4 regions of the Agrobacterium sp. NPDC090283 genome follow, and region 3 is predicted to be linked to each of the others. Evidence: riboswitches for the same ligand, from Rfam matches in the RefSeq annotation. Region 3 holds a riboswitch; each other region holds the start of a gene.
What was found. A riboswitch is a leader RNA that binds a small molecule or an ion and turns the genes downstream of it on or off. The one in region 3 is predicted to bind cobalamin.

Region 1 (4,146 bases), on a different contig from region 3:
AGAATATCCGCAATAATCATGAAAACCGCGCCGGTCAGCGCCGTTACCGGCAATAATATGCCATGGCGAACGCCGACGAAGATGCGTGCGGCATGCGGAATGACGAGCCCCACGAAGCCGATGGAGCCGACCAGCGACACCATCGCAGCCGTCATGATCGCCGAAACGGAGATGAGCACGGCGTAGACCCAGCGCACCGGAATGCCGAGCGAGGCGGCGGCCTGACCGCCGAAGGCGAAGGCATCGAGCGCCCGAGCATACCAGAGACACACAGCAAGTCCCGCAAGGCTGACCGGCAGCGCCAGCCAGACATCCGGCCAGCGCACGCCCGAGAGGTTGCCCAGTAGCCAGAACATGATGCCGCGCGCCTGTTCCGCATTGGCGGATTTGGTGACGATGAAGGAGGTCATGGCGTTGAACAGCTGCGACCCGGCCACCCCCGCCAGAATGATGGCGCTGTTGCCGTGTCCCGCCCGCACCGCCAGAAGGCTGACCAGCGAAAACGCGACGAAAGCGCCAATGAGCGCCCCGGCCGGCATCGTCAGGAACCCCGCTCCGAAGCCCAAAAGCGCCACGGCGACGGCACCGGTGGAGGCGCCGGCGGAAATGCCGAGAATATAGGGATCGGCAAGCGGATTGCGCAGAAGCGATTGCAGCACCGCTCCGGCGAGCGCCAAAGAAGCGCCGCAACAGGCGGCAACAACCGCGCGGCTGAGGCGGTAACTCCAGACGATACCCTCATCCAGCGGCTCCAGCGGATAACCCGCATGGAAGACACGGTTGGCAATGGTTTTCGCCACGACATCAAACGGAATGGCGGTCTCGCCGATGGCCGCCCCGGCCATCAGCGCCACGAGCAACAGGGCGAGCGCGGCAAGAGCCAGCCCCGCCCTGCCGAGATGAATGGAAAGTCCGTTCACTTCGCGAGGCCGGCAGCCGAAATCGCCTCGGCCAGCGTTTCGATGCCTTCGATGGTGCGGATGGTCGGGTTCATCGCCTGCGCATCCATCTCGAACACATGACCTTCCTTGACGGCGGGCATGATGCTGGCCACGGGATCGGTGGCGAGGAACTTCAGCTTGACGGCGACATCGTCGGCAGGGAACCGGCGGCGGTCCATCTTGCCGGCGACGACGATGGACGGATTGGCCTTGGCGATGGTTTCCCAGCCGACGGTTGGCCATTCTTCATCGCTTTCGATGACGTTCTTCAGACCCAGCGCGGACATGATGTAGCCGGGGGCGCCATTGCGGCCGGCCACATAGGGATCGATATCCAGCTCGGCGCTGGAGAACCAGAAGACGGCGGAAAGCTTGCCATTGGCGGAGGCGATCTTGGCGCGGGCGGCTTCCTCACGCTTCTTCAGATCGGCAACGACCTCTTCACCGCGATCCTGCACGTTGAAGATTTTGGCGAGATCGCGGATTTCCTGGTAGATCAGGTCCATGGTGAAGACGGTGTTGCGCACGCCGTCGCCGCCACCGGAATTGTCCTTGCCAAGGCAATCGGCAGGCGAGGTATAAACGGGAATGCCAAGTTCGGCAAATTGCGCCGGCGTTCCGACAACGCCTTCCGGGCCGATCTGCCACTGGAACTGCGTCGTCACGAGGTCCGGCTTCTTGCCGACGACCGCCTCGAAGCTGGGGTCATTATCGGCCAGCCGCTCAACCTTGGCATTGGCCTCCTCGTATCCCTTCAGAACCGGGCCGATCCACAGCGCGGTGCCGACAACCTTGTCGGCGAGGCCGAGCAAATAAAGTACCTCGGTCGTGCTCTGGCCGACGGACACGGTGCGGGCGGGAGCCTGCTTGAAGGTGATCTCCTGACCGCAGCTGTTGATCGTCAGGGGATAGGTGGTTTCGGCAGCATTTGCGGCGGTGACAGGCAAAACCGAAAGCGCAGCGGCCAGAAAGCCGGCATGGACCGGCAGGCGTCTAGAATGAAACATGTGTTCTCCAGTCGACAGTAAAACTTATTCCAGAGCAGCAGGCGTCAGAACGCGCAGCAACAGCGGGACGTCTTGTACGGAGAACGGTCTTGGGACGCAAACGAATGTTATGAAATAACATTACAATCTCCTCCTCCGGGCTTCCCCGCCCGTAACGATGGTTTATATTTTAACGGCAGGTCTCCTGGCTCACGGATTTGCGTCACTCATCTGCCTTCCCGCATTCCTGAGAATACAGTGGCATGACGCCTTCAAGCGTCACGGGGATGAACGACAATCCGCTTACAGTTGCGGGGGCAGCCACGGCATTGGGTGAAAAAATCGCCCGCACCATGTTCCCTATTAATCCCTTCGCCTTTCGGCTGCAGGAACCGTCGCTTTCTCACATAAGGGGCAAGAAGCGGGGCGTCAATTGCGATAGTGCCGCACCTCAGCACAAAGACGGGCCTGCAAGGGCGAAAATCCTTGCGGAACCGGAGCCTGCCGGTTGCGGCACGCCTTTCGACATGATGGTGAGCGTTTCGATGACCACCAGCCCGGATTGCGTCAGGAAATCGGTCAGAAGACCGCTGTCCCGCACGGCATCGAGACGGACAAGCTGATCGTCGAGATCGGAAAAATGCCGCCTCACCAGCGCAATCGCATCCGCCTCGTCACCGGCAACGACCGGGCCGACAATATGGCCCCGCCCCGCTGCACGCCGCAATGCGAAGGCGGCAAGACGATCGGCCTCGAACAGGCCGTAACCCGTATTTTCCCGGAGAAGGCGTTGCAGGACGCCCCGGCGCGAAACACCGAAAGCCACCCGATCCAGATCCGCCACGGCGGATAAATGATCCTCGGACAGCGGCTCGATTCTCTGTTTTCTTCCAAGCGCCGGCATCTCGGCAGTACAACGCGCCTTGCCGCGCAGGAGATGTATTTTTTCCGTCTCCCCGGCAAAACCCAGCCGCGCAAAAAGCCGCCGCGACGCTTCCGTCGCGTTCAAACGCAGGGCGGCGTCAGGGTAGCCCGCAATGAGTTGGCCGACCAGCCATGGTGCAACGCCCTGCCCCTGCAAACGCGGGGAAACGATGACCATGCCGACCGTCGCGAAACCCTCATCATAAGGAAACAGCATTGCGGTTGCGACAACGCGGTCTATCTCGTCCAGCGCGGCAAGGCCGACGCCACATTGACGCAGGAAACACCATTCGTTCGCGTGATATCGCCATCCGACAGCCATGGACAAAGCATGCAGATGATCGGCCTCCACATCGGCGATATCCACTGTCCGCAACTCGAAACTATCGACTTTGAGCAGCTCCATGACAAACGGCTCTCATTCCCTCCGGCGCGGAACCTTGATCCCGGCATCCCAGCTCACGACATCCGAAGATAACCAGCCTCGTCAGCAGGAATTTTTTGAAAGTGCTGAAAGGACACAACAATCTACTGAAATCACGCCTATTTCAGCAGATAAACGCCGCAGGCCGCTCTAAGCTTTTCGGCGTTGAAGCGACGGAGACAGCCATGAACGCAATCGACATTCTGGAGCGTCTTGTCGGCTTCCCCTCGGTCGTAGGAACCGCCAATGGCGACATTGCCGGATGGATCGCCGATTATCTGGAAAGCCACGGCGCGAAAGTATCGCTGCTTGCCGGCCCGGAGGGCGACCGCGCCAATCTCTTCGCCAGCTTCGGCCCGACCGATGCCAGTGGATACATCCTGTCCGGCCATATGGATGTGGTGCCTGCCGGTGAGCCGGAATGGTCCTCCGATCCCTTCACGCTGAGAGCCGGAGGCGAGCGTCTTTACGGACGCGGAACCACCGACATGAAAGGGTTTCTGGCCACGGTTCTCGCCGCGGCACCGGCATTTTCACGCATGGCGCTGAAGCGGCCCGTTCATATCGCCTTTTCCTATGACGAGGAGGCGGGCTGCCGCGGCGTTCCGCATCTCATCGCCCGATTGCCGGAACTATGCGCAAAACCGGCGGGCGCGATCATCGGCGAACCGAGCAATCTGCGCGCCGTGCGCGCCCACAAGGGCAAAGCCGCCGCACGCATCGCCATTCGCGGCCGCTCCGGCCATTCCTCGCGACCGGATCAGGGCGTGAACGCCATCCATCTGATGACCGGCATCATGGCAAAGGCGGTCGAGACCGCACAGGCTCTCACGCAGGGTCCTTTCGAAGCGACATTCGAGCCGCCCTATTC
Region 2 (4,146 bases), on a different contig from region 3:
GGCCATGATGTGGCGACCGTGCACCGGGTGGAGCATCTGCTCTATCTCGCCGAATACAAGCGCCGGCAATCGGCGCCGGGCGTGAAGATCACCAAGAAGAACTTTGGGCGTGACCGGCGTTATCCGATCACCAACCGGTTTAGGGATCGGTGATTGCGACGGTTTCCGGAAGGCGTGGTTAACGCCGAATCTTCTTCATAAACAGGGCGATTGCTGTACGAAGGTGCGGCAAATTTCTTCTCCCCGCCGGGGAGAAGGTGGCCCGAAGGGTCGGATGAGGGGGCTAGCTCTCGATCTATCTCGACCCTCACCCCCTCATCCCGCTGCCGCGGACTTCTCCCCGGCGGGGAGAAGAAACAAGTGGCATGCGCCCGGTCCACGGCGCGGATATGTGAATGGCGCGGAGAGCACCCGCGCCGCTTCCTTACCTTAAATAACCTGCCCCACATCGATGCGGTTGCCATCCGGGTCTTCGAACACAAAGGCGCGCAGGCCATAATCCTTGTCCTGCAGCCCCTTGATGATGCGCAGCCCCTGGCTCTTGCACAGCGCGTGCAGCGCATCGACATCGCTGACCATCATATGCGCGACATTGAAGGGCGCTGCCTTGTGGGTGGGCTGCAATGTCAGGTGCAGCTCGGCATTGCCCTGTTTGAGGATCATGAAACCGACGGGGGTGCCGTTTTCGAAGGTCTTTTCGAAGCCCAGCACGCCAACGTAAAAATCATGGGCCTTTTCGATATTCCTGACAGGAAGCATGGCGGCGATCCGCCCGAAGCGGATGCCGTGATCGGCGATGGTATTCATCGCGGAACCTCGGATCTGGGAGAAACGGCAGGCGGCGCGGACGGTGCCGGGGCGCGGGCGTTTTTTCCGGTTTGAATTTGCAGGACGGTGCCTGCCGCCCTAGGATCATAATCGAGGCGATGGCGGATGCAAACGGAATGTCTCTATTGCCGAGCGCCTTGAGCGAGAACACAGACACGCCCGGGAGGCAGAATGCGCAGCTCCATCGAAATCTTCAACATCCGCACCCGGCAGATGCGGGTGGTGTGGCAGACGCCTGATCTCTTCGAAGCGCCGAACTGGTCGCCGGATGGAAAATACCTGCTGTTGAACAGCGAGGGGCTGCTTTATCGCCTGTCTCTTTCCGGTAGGGCCGCGCCGGAAAAGGTCGATACCGGCTTTGCCGCGCTCTGCAACAACGATCACGGCATTTCGCCTGACGGTTCGCTTTATGCCATCTCCGACAAGGTGGAATTCGGCAAGAGCGCCATCTATCTCCTGTCCTCTATGGGAGGCGCACCGCGGCTGATGACGAGGAACCTTCCTTCCTACTGGCACGGCTGGTCGCCGGATGGGAAAAGCTTTGCCTATTGCGGCATTCGCGATCAGGTCTTCGATATCTATTCCATGGATGTCGAGACTGCCACCGAGACGCGGCTGACCCATGGCGAAGGCCGTAATGACGGTCCGGATTATTCGCCGGATGGTGCGTGGATCTATTTTAATTCCAGCCGCACCGGGCAGATGCAGATCTGGCGGGTGCGGGTGGACGGTTCCGCTGTCGAACGCATTACCGACAGCTCCTATGGCGACTGGTTTCCGCATCCGTCACCCAGAGGTGACAAGGTGGTGTTCGTCTCCTATGACGGCGACGTCTTCGACCATCCGCGTGACCTCGACGTGCGGGTGCGGCTGATGGATATGGATGGCGGCAATGCCGAGACGCTGTTCGAGCTTTTCGGCGGGCAGGGCACGATGAACTCGCCCAACTGGTCACCGGATGGGGATGAATTCGCTTATGTCAGGTACTTTCCGCTAGAGTGACGGGCAGGACGAGCGAAGGTGTGGGATCGCCCGTGGTCACTTTGCCGCACCACCGGCGGGATACTTGCATTTGCAAGTTTTTTTGCCCATAGGTTTTGGGTCAGGTGCCTGCCGTTGAGGCGGGAGAATCGGGAATTCGGTGAAAGACCGGAACGTGCCCAGCGCTGTGAGGCGGATGCCCTTTTTCTCATGCCACTGAAGTCATTCGGGAAGGCGAAAGGGGGCGGATGAAGCCGAGTCAGAAGACCGGCCTGGCAGGATAGACCGAACCGCGCGGACGGCGGCAGGTTGCTGAAGAGGCGCGTCGTGCATGCGAAAACCGGCATGGTTTCGGCAACCGCGCGCCCGCATTGTTGGGGTTAAACGATGCCGACCGATCCGTCCGCTGGCAATCCATTGCAAGCCAGTTCAAGCGATCATGCGCTTTCACCCGCCCGCCCGTTTTCCGGCGCGGAGCGCGAGGCGATCTATCGCGCCATCGAGACGCGGCGCGATGTGCGCGACCAGTTCCTGCCAGATCCGCTGCCGGACGCCCTTGTCGAGCGCCTGCTGAAGGCGGCGCATTCGGCGCCCTCGGTCGGTTTCATGCAGCCGTGGAACTTCACCCTCGTTACCGATGGCGCCGTGCGCCAGGCGGCATGGGTGGCCTTCAGCCGCGCCAATGAAGAGGCGGCGGCGATGTTTGCCGGCGAGCAGCAGGCGCTTTATCGCAGTCTCAAGCTTGAAGGCATCCGCAAGGCGCCACTCAGCATCTGCGTCACCTGCGATCCGACGCGGGGCGGCAAGGTGGTGCTGGGCCGCACCCACAATCCGCGCACGGATGTCTATTCCACCGTCTGCGCCATCCAGAACCTCTGGCTCGCGGCCCGCGCCGAAGGCGTCGGCGTCGGCTGGGTCAGCATTTTCCACGACAGCGACATTCGTATTATTCTTGGTATTCCCGACCATATTGAAATCGTCGCCTGGCTGTGCCTTGGCCGGGTCAACGAACTTTACACTGAACCGGAACTGGCGGTGAAAGGCTGGCGGCAGCGCGTGCCTTTGGAGGAACTGGTGTTCCGCAATCGCTGGGGCGGTTGACCGGGCGGCTCCACCCCTCCCGGACGAAACCGGGAAGGGTGGGCTTTGAAGGGTGGCTTTCGTCTCTTCAAACGACAGTGCAGTTAAAAAGATTGAGGATGGGGTGAATGGGGCTGGCGAGGCTGATCGCGCCGCTTGCACCCCAGAACAATCCGACGACATTATTGCCGGCGGTGTCGATGACGGCGCTGCCGCTATCGCCCGGCTGACTGAAGACCTCGCCGGCCCGACGCGGCGATATGCCGATCTGGTTGCGCATATTCGGCTGCTGTACGTCGTAAAAGCCGGAAACGACGCCATTGGTGATATTGGTCGTCACGCCCGATTTCGTGACATTCATGTTGAGCGCCGCAACGGCCGCCCCCAACGGCGAGGGGAGGTTGTAGATTGCGCCGATGGTGGCGAGCCGGCCATTCGCCGGGCTGGCGACAGCCGCATCGACGCCATAGGGCGTTCCCTGATAGACGATGTTGCCCCTCTGGAAAGCGACGATATTGGCGGCAAGATCGCCAAACCAGGTGCGTGCCGGTTGCGACACGTCATCGCCGATCTGGGCATTGTCCCGGCAGATGACATGGGCATTGCTCATGATCAGCGGTGCTCCGTTGGCGGCCCGGACGACCAGCCCGATGGTGCCGACGGTATCCGTCCAGGACCAGTAATCCGGGCTGCCGCTGATGCCGCCGACCATCGGCTCCACGACTTTTTCGCGCGGGTTGTCGGAAAGGCGTCTGGGGTGATCCTTCCATTCCGTGCCGGGCGCGGGCGGTGTCAGCACCGCCTCGCTCGGGCGGTCGAAGGATCCTTCCCGTACCTGCAGCGGCGCGCCGCCCAGCGTCGTCATCAGACCCGCCTTCAGCGATGGCTCCGGCGCGCGGTGGTAAAGGATCAGGCCAAGCTCCTGTGTCAGTTCGCCGGCGGCGTCCTCAAGCAACCCGACGCCGATCGCCGTGACGCCGGGTATGCCTGTCAGCTGATGGTAATGCCGCTCCTTGAGCGCGGTGAGTTCCTCGAAAGTCATTCGCTTGCCTCATGGAAAAAGGGGTGAAGGATGGATGTCCGGCTTTACAGGGGCGGCGTGTCCGGTGGGGTGAAGGGCTGCGCCGCCCGTGCCTGAGAGCCGTCAGTTCAGCGGAATGATCTTGCCGCTGGAGAGAGCGCCGCCGCCGGCCGGCGGAGGACCGCCAGCCGCCGCCTGATCGGCGAGCATGCGGTATTGGGAGGTGCCTTTTTCAG
Region 3 (4,146 bases):
CAATGCCAAGGCTTTCCCCGACCAGTTCCCCGCCGGCACCGAGACCGGCAGCGCGGCTGCTCCCGCCATCTGGGAAAATTTCGCGGACTTCAAGGCCAAGGCCGCCAAGCTCGGCACGGATGCGGACATGGTTCTCGCCAATCTCCCCACCGATCAGGCCGGCGTCGCCACCGCCATGAAGACGCTCGGCGCCGATTGCGGCACCTGCCACCAGACCTATCGTCTGAAGAAGTGATCGAATGATTCTGGAAACGCCGCTTCCCGGCGGCGTTTTCCCGGCGCGAAAGACGCCTGACCGGGTCAGGTGAGAATGGGGAGAGGGGTATGTCTTCCATCTGGACGAAACTCGTGGGCGGGGCCGTGGTCGCGGCCATTGCGGGCTACGGCATATTCGCCTGGGTCACTGCGCCTGAGCGGCAGGCGCCCAGCCACTGGGTGAGCCTTGGCGAGCCGGATCTCGCCAATGGCGAAACGCTGTTCTGGGCGGGCGGCTGCGCAAGCTGTCATGCCGCGCCCGATGCCAAGGGCGAGGGGCTGTTGACGCTTTCGGGCGGGCAGGCGCTGAAAAGCCCCTTCGGGACTTTTCATGTGCCCAATATTTCCTCCGATCCGCAGCATGGCATCGGCGGCTGGACGCTGGCGGAATTTGGCGATGCCATGACGCGCGGGGTGGGCAAGAACGGCGAACATCTCTACCCGTCCTTTCCCTATGCCTCCTATGCCCGCATGACGCAGAAGGACATCAACGATCTCTTCGGTTATCTGAAAGCCCTGCCGGCCAGCCAGAACGATGCGCCGGATCACGAGTTGCCGTTTCCTTTCAACCTGCGCATGGCGCTGGGCGGCTGGAAGTTCCTTTACTTCGATCCCTCGGCGCGGCCGCGCGTCGAGCTTGCCAATGCCAATGCCGAATTGCTGCGTGGCCAATATCTGGTGGAAGGACCCGGCCATTGCGGCGAATGCCACACGCCCCGTGATGCGCTCGGTGGCTTTGTGAAGGATCAGTGGCTGGCTGGCGGTCCCAATCCGGAGGGCGAGGGCCGCATTCCGGACATCACCCCCGGCTCGCAAAGCATCGGAAGCTGGGCCGAAGCCGATATTGCCAGCTATCTGGAAACCGGCTTCACCCCGGAATTCGACAGCGTCGGCGGCTCCATGGTCAAGGTGCAGCAGAACATGGCGCATCTGACGGCCGAAGACCGCGATGCGATTGCCGCCTATCTGAAGGCGATACCGGCGCGGTAGGGCCTGATACCTCTCCTCCGTCATCCTCGGGCTTGACCCGAGGATCCACCACCACGCCAGCCCATGGATCCTCGGGTCAAGCCCGAGGATGACGAACGAGAGGTGGGTAAGCGCCATTGACTCCCGACCCCGCCCATCGGATAACAATCCTGTGATGGTTCCTTCCGGACGTTCCGGAAGGTGAAAAGGGAACACGATAGGGAGCAATCCTCATTCGTGGCTGCCCCCGCAACTGTGAGCGGAGAGCCTGAAACGAAGTGCCACTGGCAGCCCTCTTGCCGGAAACCGCGGTTTCCAGGGCGAGGCTGATGCCGGGAAGGTGTTTCAGGTTTTGACCCGCAAGCCAGGAGACCTGCCATCACGGAAATGTCCATGCCGGCGGGGTGTCCGGAAGAGCGGAATGTCAGGGTGGCAAGATCAATGCTCCCTGTGTCAGTCTCGTATCCCCGTGGTGAAGTGTATCGCATGCGGTCCTGCGGCTTGTGCCGTTCGGTCGCGTCCAAGGGCGCGGGGTCGCGCCGGAGAGGGGTCACCATGTCCATCAACCAGAATACGGCCAATGCCGCCGTATCCGCAAAAACGGGCAGCTTCGCGCAATCGCTGACGGCGATCGTGCTGGGCCTGTTTGTCGTCGGTTTTGTCGGCTTTTCCCATGTGGAAGCCGTGCACAATGCCGCGCACGACACGCGCCATGCCAACGCCTTCCCCTGCCATTGAGGGGAAACGGCATGTCATCTTTTCGCAATATCGTCTTTACCGCCGTTCTCGTCGGTATTCTCGGCGGCTTCGCCGTGTCTGCCATGCAGGCGGTCAGTACCACGCCGCTCATCCTGCAGGCGGAAACCTATGAGAGCGCCGGCGAAGCGCCCCATAGCCATGATGCGCCGGCGCCCGGTGCCGCGGTTCCCGCCCATGAGCATAATGACGAAGCCTGGGCTCCGGCCGATGGTTTCGAGCGCACCGCCTATACCGTCGCCGCCAATGTGCTGACCGCTATCGGTTACGCGCTGGTGCTGACCGGTCTCATCTCGCTGCGCGGCACCAATACCGGCTGGCGTGAAGGCCTTCTCTGGGGCGTCGCCGGCTTTGCGGCCGTCATGCTCGCCCCGATGATCGGCCTGCCGCCGGAACTGCCGGGAAGCCCGGCCGCCGCGCTTGAGGCAAGGCAGATCTGGTGGCTCGCAACCGTTGCCGCAACCGCGGGCGGCATTGCGCTCATCGCCTTCCGCCGCGAACCCTGGGCGGTTCTGCTGGCGCTGGTGTTGATCGTCGCGCCCCATGTGGTGGGTGCGCCCCTGCCGCCGGAAGGCGAACATGCGCTGGCGCCGCTGCCGCTCGAGCGTCAGTTCATCGTCGCCGCCACCATCACCAGCTTCGTCTTCTGGGCCCTGATCGGCACGTTGAGCGCGTTTTTCCTGAAGCGCTTCCAGCAGGCTTGAAACCATGCAGGACGCAGCGCAATGGAGTGAGGAACTCGATGCGCTACGTTTTGCCGTTCCCGGTCACGGCGCTTTCTGCGCCGTGCACCGCCTTGCCTTCAAGGCGCTCCTTGGGGCAACACCGGGTCGCGAGGCGGCTCTCGCCTGTTTTCATGATCACGAGGCTGCCTTTATCGCTGCGGCGCTCAGCAAGATAAAACGTTCAAATTTGCCCGCCGGCCGCAGCCTGCATCTCAACAGCCGCGATATTCGCCGTGCGATCGCGGGTGAGGGCGATGCGTCGGCGGCGCGGGTGTGCCGGGTGCTTGATCGGCGGTAGTCATCGCTGTTCTCACCTCCGTCATCCCGGCCTTGAGCCGGGATCCAGTCAGCCCAAGTCCTTGGGCTGAAAAGACTCTTTTCGCCGCGCAGACGCGCGTCGGCTGGATTCCGGCTCAAGGCCGGAATGACGGAGAGAGCATATTAAAGACGGCAAAGGCCGGTCCGCCTCACCGGTGCTCCGCCGCAAAAACCTGAAGTTCCGCCTCGGCTTCCGGACCAAAGAGGCCGAGGTTTTTCAGAATTTCCACCGCGAAACTGACCGGCGCGCTGCCGGCCGCCGTGATGATGCCGCCATCGCTGACCGCTTTCGGCTGATCGCGATAAAGCGCCTCACCACGATAGGCCGGATAGGCCTTGTGCGATGCCAGCGCATTGCCGGTATGGGCGACATCGTTCAGCACCCCCGTGCCGCCGAGCGCGCTCGCCGCCGCGCAGATGCCGGCAACCAGCCGGTCCCTGTCGCGAAACCGCTTGACCAGCCCGCCAAGATCGACAGCCGTTCCCTTTTCCCAGCTGAGACCGCCGGGAATGACGAGCGCATCGATGTCAACGGGATCGAGCGCGTCATAGGATGTGTCCGGTGTCACCTTCAGCCCGCCCATCGAGGTCACCGGCCTGCCATCAGGCGTGGCGTGCACGATCTCGACGCCGAGATAGCTGCGCGCTGCCGCAGCAAGCAGCGCCGGCTCCCAGTCCGCAAAATCCTGCGCCAGCGCAATGGCGATCCGTGTCATGGCCGTCTCCGTCGGTTTTAATCAGGCGATGGACTGCATGTAGCGCATGCCGGTGACCGGCCGGGGCGCGAAATCCATGTTTTCGTAGAAACGATGCGCCGCCACATTGCCTGTTGTGGCGCTGACGGAAAGATAGTCGCAGCCCAGCCGCTTGGCGATATCGCGGGCGCGGGACACCAGATGCTGGCCCGTGCCATGGCCGCGATGGCCATCGCGCACGAAAAGATGATGCAATTCCATGCCGCGCCGGCCTTCCTGCGCCCTGTAGAGCGGCAGAAGCAGGGCGTAACCGATCAGCGCGCCATCGGCTTCAGCCACCAGCCCATGCACCCAGGGAAGCGGCCCGAACAGGTCGCGTTCCAGCTTGGCCGGCGTGATCGCGGCCGCATCGCCATGGTAGGAGGCAA
Region 4 (4,146 bases), on a different contig from region 3:
CGGCATGATCATGGGCGTCATGCAGGCGGAGATCCTGCCGCAAATCCTCGGCTTCGAACATTCCGCGACATGGATCGTCACGCTGCTGGTCGGCATTCTCGTCGGCGGCGCGATCGGTATGCTGCAGGGCTCGATCATCGCCTTCCTGAACGTGCCCTCCTTCATCGTCACGCTTGGTGGCCTGCTGGTCTGGCGCGGCGGCACATGGTTCATCACCAGCGGCCGCACCGTGGCGCCGATGGATTCCACCTTCCGCCTGATGGGCGGCGGCACCAGCGGTTCGATCGGCGCGACATGGAGCTGGATCGCAGCCGTGGTTGCCTGCGTCGCCATCGTGGCGGCCATCCTGAATTCCCGCCATCAGCGCCGCCGTTTCGGCTTTCCGCTGCGGCCGGTCTGGGCGGAATATTTTCTGGTGGCGCTCGGCTGCCTTATCGTCGTCGGCTTCGTGGCGGTGGTCAACAGCTATCCATGGCCGGTCAACATCGCCCGCAACTATGCCGATGCCAACGGCATCGCCTGGCCTGAAGGCGGTCTGTTCATTTCGCACGGCATCGCCATTCCGGTGCTGATGGCGCTTGCCGTCGGTGCGGTCATGACCTTCATCGCCACACGGCTGCGCTTCGGGCGTTATGTCTTCGCCATCGGCGGCAATCCGGAAGCGGCCGAACTTGCCGGTATCAAGACCCGCTGGGTCACGGTGAAGATCTTCACGCTGATGGGCGTTCTCTGCGCCATCGCGGCGGCGATCTCAACCGCCCGCCTCAACGCCGCCACCAATGCCCAGGGCGAACTGGACGAGCTTTACACCATCGCGGCGGCCGTCATCGGCGGCACCTCGCTTGCCGGCGGTGTGGGAACCATAGCGGGCGCGATGCTCGGCGCGCTCGTCATGCAGTCGCTGCAATCCGGCATGGTGCTGGTGGGCATCGATACGCCCTTCCAGCGCATCGTCGTCGGTGTGGTTCTGGTCGTCGCCGTCTGGCTCGACACCATCTACCGCGCCCGCGCCAAGTAAGAACCGAGGAGAACTCCTATGACGGACCAAGTCACGCCCCTCGTGGAAATGCGCAATATTTCCATTTCCTTCGGCGGCATCCATGCGGTGGAAAACGCCTCTGTCGATCTTTTCCCCGGTGAGGTGGTCGCCCTTCTCGGCCACAACGGTGCGGGAAAATCGACACTCATCAAAATCCTCTCCGGCGCATACCGGCGCGACGGCGGCGATATCCTCATCAACGGTGAGGATGCGGATATCCGCAATCCCCGCGACGCCAAGAAATACGGCATCGAGACCATCTACCAGACGCTGGCCGTGGCCGACAATGTCGATGCGGCGGCCAATCTTTATCTCGGCCGTGAGCTGAAGACGAAATGGGGCACGCTGGATGATGTCGCCATGGAAGCCTCGGCCCGCGAGGTGATGGGGCGTCTTAACCCCAATTTCCGGCGGTTCAAGGAGCCGGTGAAGGCGCTATCCGGCGGCCAGCGGCAGTCTGTCGCGATTGCCCGTGCCATTCTGTTCGATGCCCGCATTCTCATCATGGACGAGCCGACGGCAGCACTCGGGCCGCAGGAGACGGCGCAGGTGGGCGATCTCGTCAAGGAACTGAAACGGCAGGGCATCGGCATCTTCCTCATCAGCCACGATATTCACGACGTCTTCGATCTGGCCGACCGGGTCTTCGTGATGAAGAACGGCAAGGTGGTGGGCCATGCCCGCACGCAGGATGTGACCAAGGACGAGGTTCTCGGCATGATCATTCTTGGCAAGGTGCCTTCGGGCGCGGTGCCTGGGCCGGGCGCGGTCGTCTCCTGACGACCGGCCTGCCGTGCCGCCATCGAACGAAATAAAGATATAAAGATTTCTTTATGTCTATTGACATTGTGGTATCCGTGGTGAGAATTGCCGATGTCATGGTTCTCCGGGCTTGGTTGCCCGATCCCGGAGCTAAGAGGGAATCCGGTGCGCCGACAATCGGCAAGACCGGAGCTGCCCCCGCAACTGTAAGCGGCGAGCCTTTGTCCACAACGTCACTGGGGTGAAAGCCCCGGGAAGACGGGCAAAGGCGACGACCCGCAAGCCAGGAGACCTGCCAGGACAAAATAACGTCCACGGGCGGGGTGTCCCGGTGGTTGCTGCAATGCTTCGGCCAAGGCCGGTCCTGCACGCGTCCGCTTTACCCATGCCCCCACAACCAAATGGGGTATGACAATGCCAGACAAGACCATTACAGTCGCATCGCTCGGTTTTCCGAGGATCGGACGCCATCGCGAACTGAAGTTCGCGCTTGAAGGCTTCTGGTCCGGAAAGATTTCCGAGACGGAACTGCTCGAAACCGCCGCCCGGCTGCGCGCCGAAAACTGGGCGCTCCAGCAGCAAAAGGGGATTACCCATATCCCTTCCAACGATTTCTCCCTTTACGATCACGTTCTCGACACGGCCGTGATGGTGGGCGCCATTCCGCCCCTCTATGGATGGGCGGGTGGAGATGTTTCCCTGTCCACCTATTTCGCCATGGCGCGTGGCAGCCAGAGCGAAGGGCACGCAGGCTGCGGCCACGGGCATGAAGGACATTCGCATCATGGTCAGGGCGCTCCGGCGCTGGAAATGACCAAATGGTTCGATACCAACTATCACTACATGGTGCCGGAGGTTTCAGAGGATCAGCATTTTGTGCTCACCTCGCAAAAGCCGGTCGACCACTTCCTTGAGGCGAAGGCGCTCGGCATCCATACGCGCCCGGTCATTCTCGGTCCGGTCACCTTCCTGAAGCTCGCCAAGGCGCGCGAAGCGGCCTTCAAGCCGCTCGATCTGCTGGCCGGGCTGCTGCCTGTCTATGAAGAGCTGTTGCGCCGCCTGCATGCGGCCGGTGCTCAATGGGTGCAGATCGACGAGCCGGTCGCGGTGCTGGACCTTTCCGAGGGGGAGCGTCACGCGCTGGCTGTGGCCTATCAGGCTTTGTCGAAGGCCGCGCCGGATCTGAAAATCCTGCTCGCCACCTATTTCGGTGGGCTTGAGGATAATCTCGAAGCCGTCGCAGCGCTGCCGGTTGCGGGTCTTCACATCGATCTGGTACGCGCGCCCGGTGCGCTGGAGGCGGCGTTGAAGACGTTGCCGGAAAATCGTGTCCTGTCTCTGGGCGTCATCGACGGCCGCAACATCTGGCGCGCCGATCTCGCCGCAATCGTCAGCCGATTGGAACCCATCATCGCGGCAGGCGGCGCGGCGGCGTTTCAGATCGCGCCGTCGTGCTCGCTACTGCATGTCCCTGTTGATCTCGAACTGGAAACCGGTCTCGATGCCGATCTGAAAAGCTGGCTTTCTTTCGCCACCCAGAAGCTCGGCGAGCTTGCCGCACTTGGCAAGGCTCTCGGTGAGGGCAAGGGCACTGTTGCGGCGGAACTGGAGGTTGCATCGAAGGCGGTTGCCACACGCGCCTCCTCGTCGAAGGTAACCGATACCGCCGTTCAAAAGCGTATCGCAACGATTGGCGAGGCCGACAGGAAGCGGGCGAGCCCGTTTGCTGAGCGGCAGAAAGTGCAGTCGCAGGCCATTGCGCTTCCTCTTTTCCCGACGACGACCATCGGCTCCTTCCCGCAGACGCCGGAGGTGCGCAAGGCCAGATCGGCGCATTCCAAGGGGGCGCTGACCGATGCGCAATATGAAAAATTCCTGCAGAAGGAAACCGAAGCGACCATTCGCTGGCAGGAGGAAATCGGTCTCGACGTTCTCGTGCATGGGGAGTTCGAGCGCAATGATATGGTGCAATATTTCGGCGAACAGCTTTCCGGCTTCGCTTTCACCCAGCATGCATGGGTGCAGAGTTACGGCTCGCGTTACGTGCGTCCTCCCATCATCTTCGGCGACGTGTCGCGTCCGAAAGCGATGACGGTTCGCTGGTGGGAATATTCCCAGTCGCTCACCGAAAAGCCCGTCAAGGGCATGCTGACCGGACCGGTGACGATCCTCAACTGGTCCTTCGTTCGCGACGATATCGCCAGAAGCCTGACATGCCGGCAGATCGCGCTCGCCATCCGCGATGAGGTCAATGATCTGGAAGCGGCCGGTGCGCAGATGATCCAGATCGATGAGGCGGCTCTTCGTGAAGGACTGCCGCTTCGGCACCGGGACTGGCAGGATTA

Region 1: another riboswitch for cobalamin. It lies ahead of ACIQUH_RS04635 (ABC transporter substrate-binding protein); the one in region 3 lies ahead of ACIQUH_RS00055 (CbtB domain-containing protein).
Region 2: another riboswitch for cobalamin. It lies ahead of bluB (5,6-dimethylbenzimidazole synthase); the one in region 3 lies ahead of ACIQUH_RS00055 (CbtB domain-containing protein).
Region 4: another riboswitch for cobalamin. It lies ahead of metE (5-methyltetrahydropteroyltriglutamate--homocysteine S-methyltransferase); the one in region 3 lies ahead of ACIQUH_RS00055 (CbtB domain-containing protein).

What each region holds. Positions count from the first base shown of each region.
Region 1 is NZ_JBIVYG010000002.1:364,454-368,599, forward strand. Features, by position in the region: gene ACIQUH_RS04630 (FecCD family ABC transporter permease) at 1-920, opposite strand, end outside; gene ACIQUH_RS04635 (ABC transporter substrate-binding protein) at 917-1,948, opposite strand; cobalamin riboswitch at 2,105-2,339, opposite strand; gene ACIQUH_RS04640 (GNAT family N-acetyltransferase) at 2,379-3,257, opposite strand; gene argE (acetylornithine deacetylase) at 3,461-4,146, shown strand, end outside.
Region 2 is NZ_JBIVYG010000013.1:79,444-83,589, reverse strand. Features, by position in the region: gene ACIQUH_RS18565 (NAD+ synthase) at 1-153, shown strand, start outside; gene ACIQUH_RS18560 (glyoxalase superfamily protein) at 430-807, opposite strand; gene ACIQUH_RS18555 (hypothetical protein) at 1,000-1,830, shown strand; cobalamin riboswitch at 1,916-2,100, shown strand; gene bluB (5,6-dimethylbenzimidazole synthase) at 2,197-2,910, shown strand; gene ACIQUH_RS18545 (hypothetical protein) at 2,978-3,931, opposite strand; gene ACIQUH_RS18540 (hypothetical protein) at 4,034-4,146, opposite strand, start outside.
Region 3 is NZ_JBIVYG010000001.1:6,709-10,854, forward strand. Features, by position in the region: gene ACIQUH_RS00045 (c-type cytochrome) at 1-235, shown strand, start outside; gene ACIQUH_RS00050 (c-type cytochrome) at 325-1,245, shown strand; cobalamin riboswitch at 1,384-1,620, shown strand; gene ACIQUH_RS00055 (CbtB domain-containing protein) at 1,780-1,962, shown strand; gene ACIQUH_RS00060 (CbtA family protein) at 1,974-2,684, shown strand; gene ACIQUH_RS00065 (hypothetical protein) at 2,689-3,003, shown strand; gene ACIQUH_RS00070 (type 1 glutamine amidotransferase family protein) at 3,173-3,739, opposite strand; gene ACIQUH_RS00075 (GNAT family N-acetyltransferase) at 3,761-4,146, opposite strand, start outside.
Region 4 is NZ_JBIVYG010000002.1:553,832-557,977, reverse strand. Features, by position in the region: gene ACIQUH_RS05500 (sugar ABC transporter permease) at 1-1,018, shown strand, start outside; gene ACIQUH_RS05495 (ATP-binding cassette domain-containing protein) at 1,037-1,819, shown strand; cobalamin riboswitch at 1,902-2,116, shown strand; gene metE (5-methyltetrahydropteroyltriglutamate--homocysteine S-methyltransferase) at 2,216-4,146, shown strand, end outside.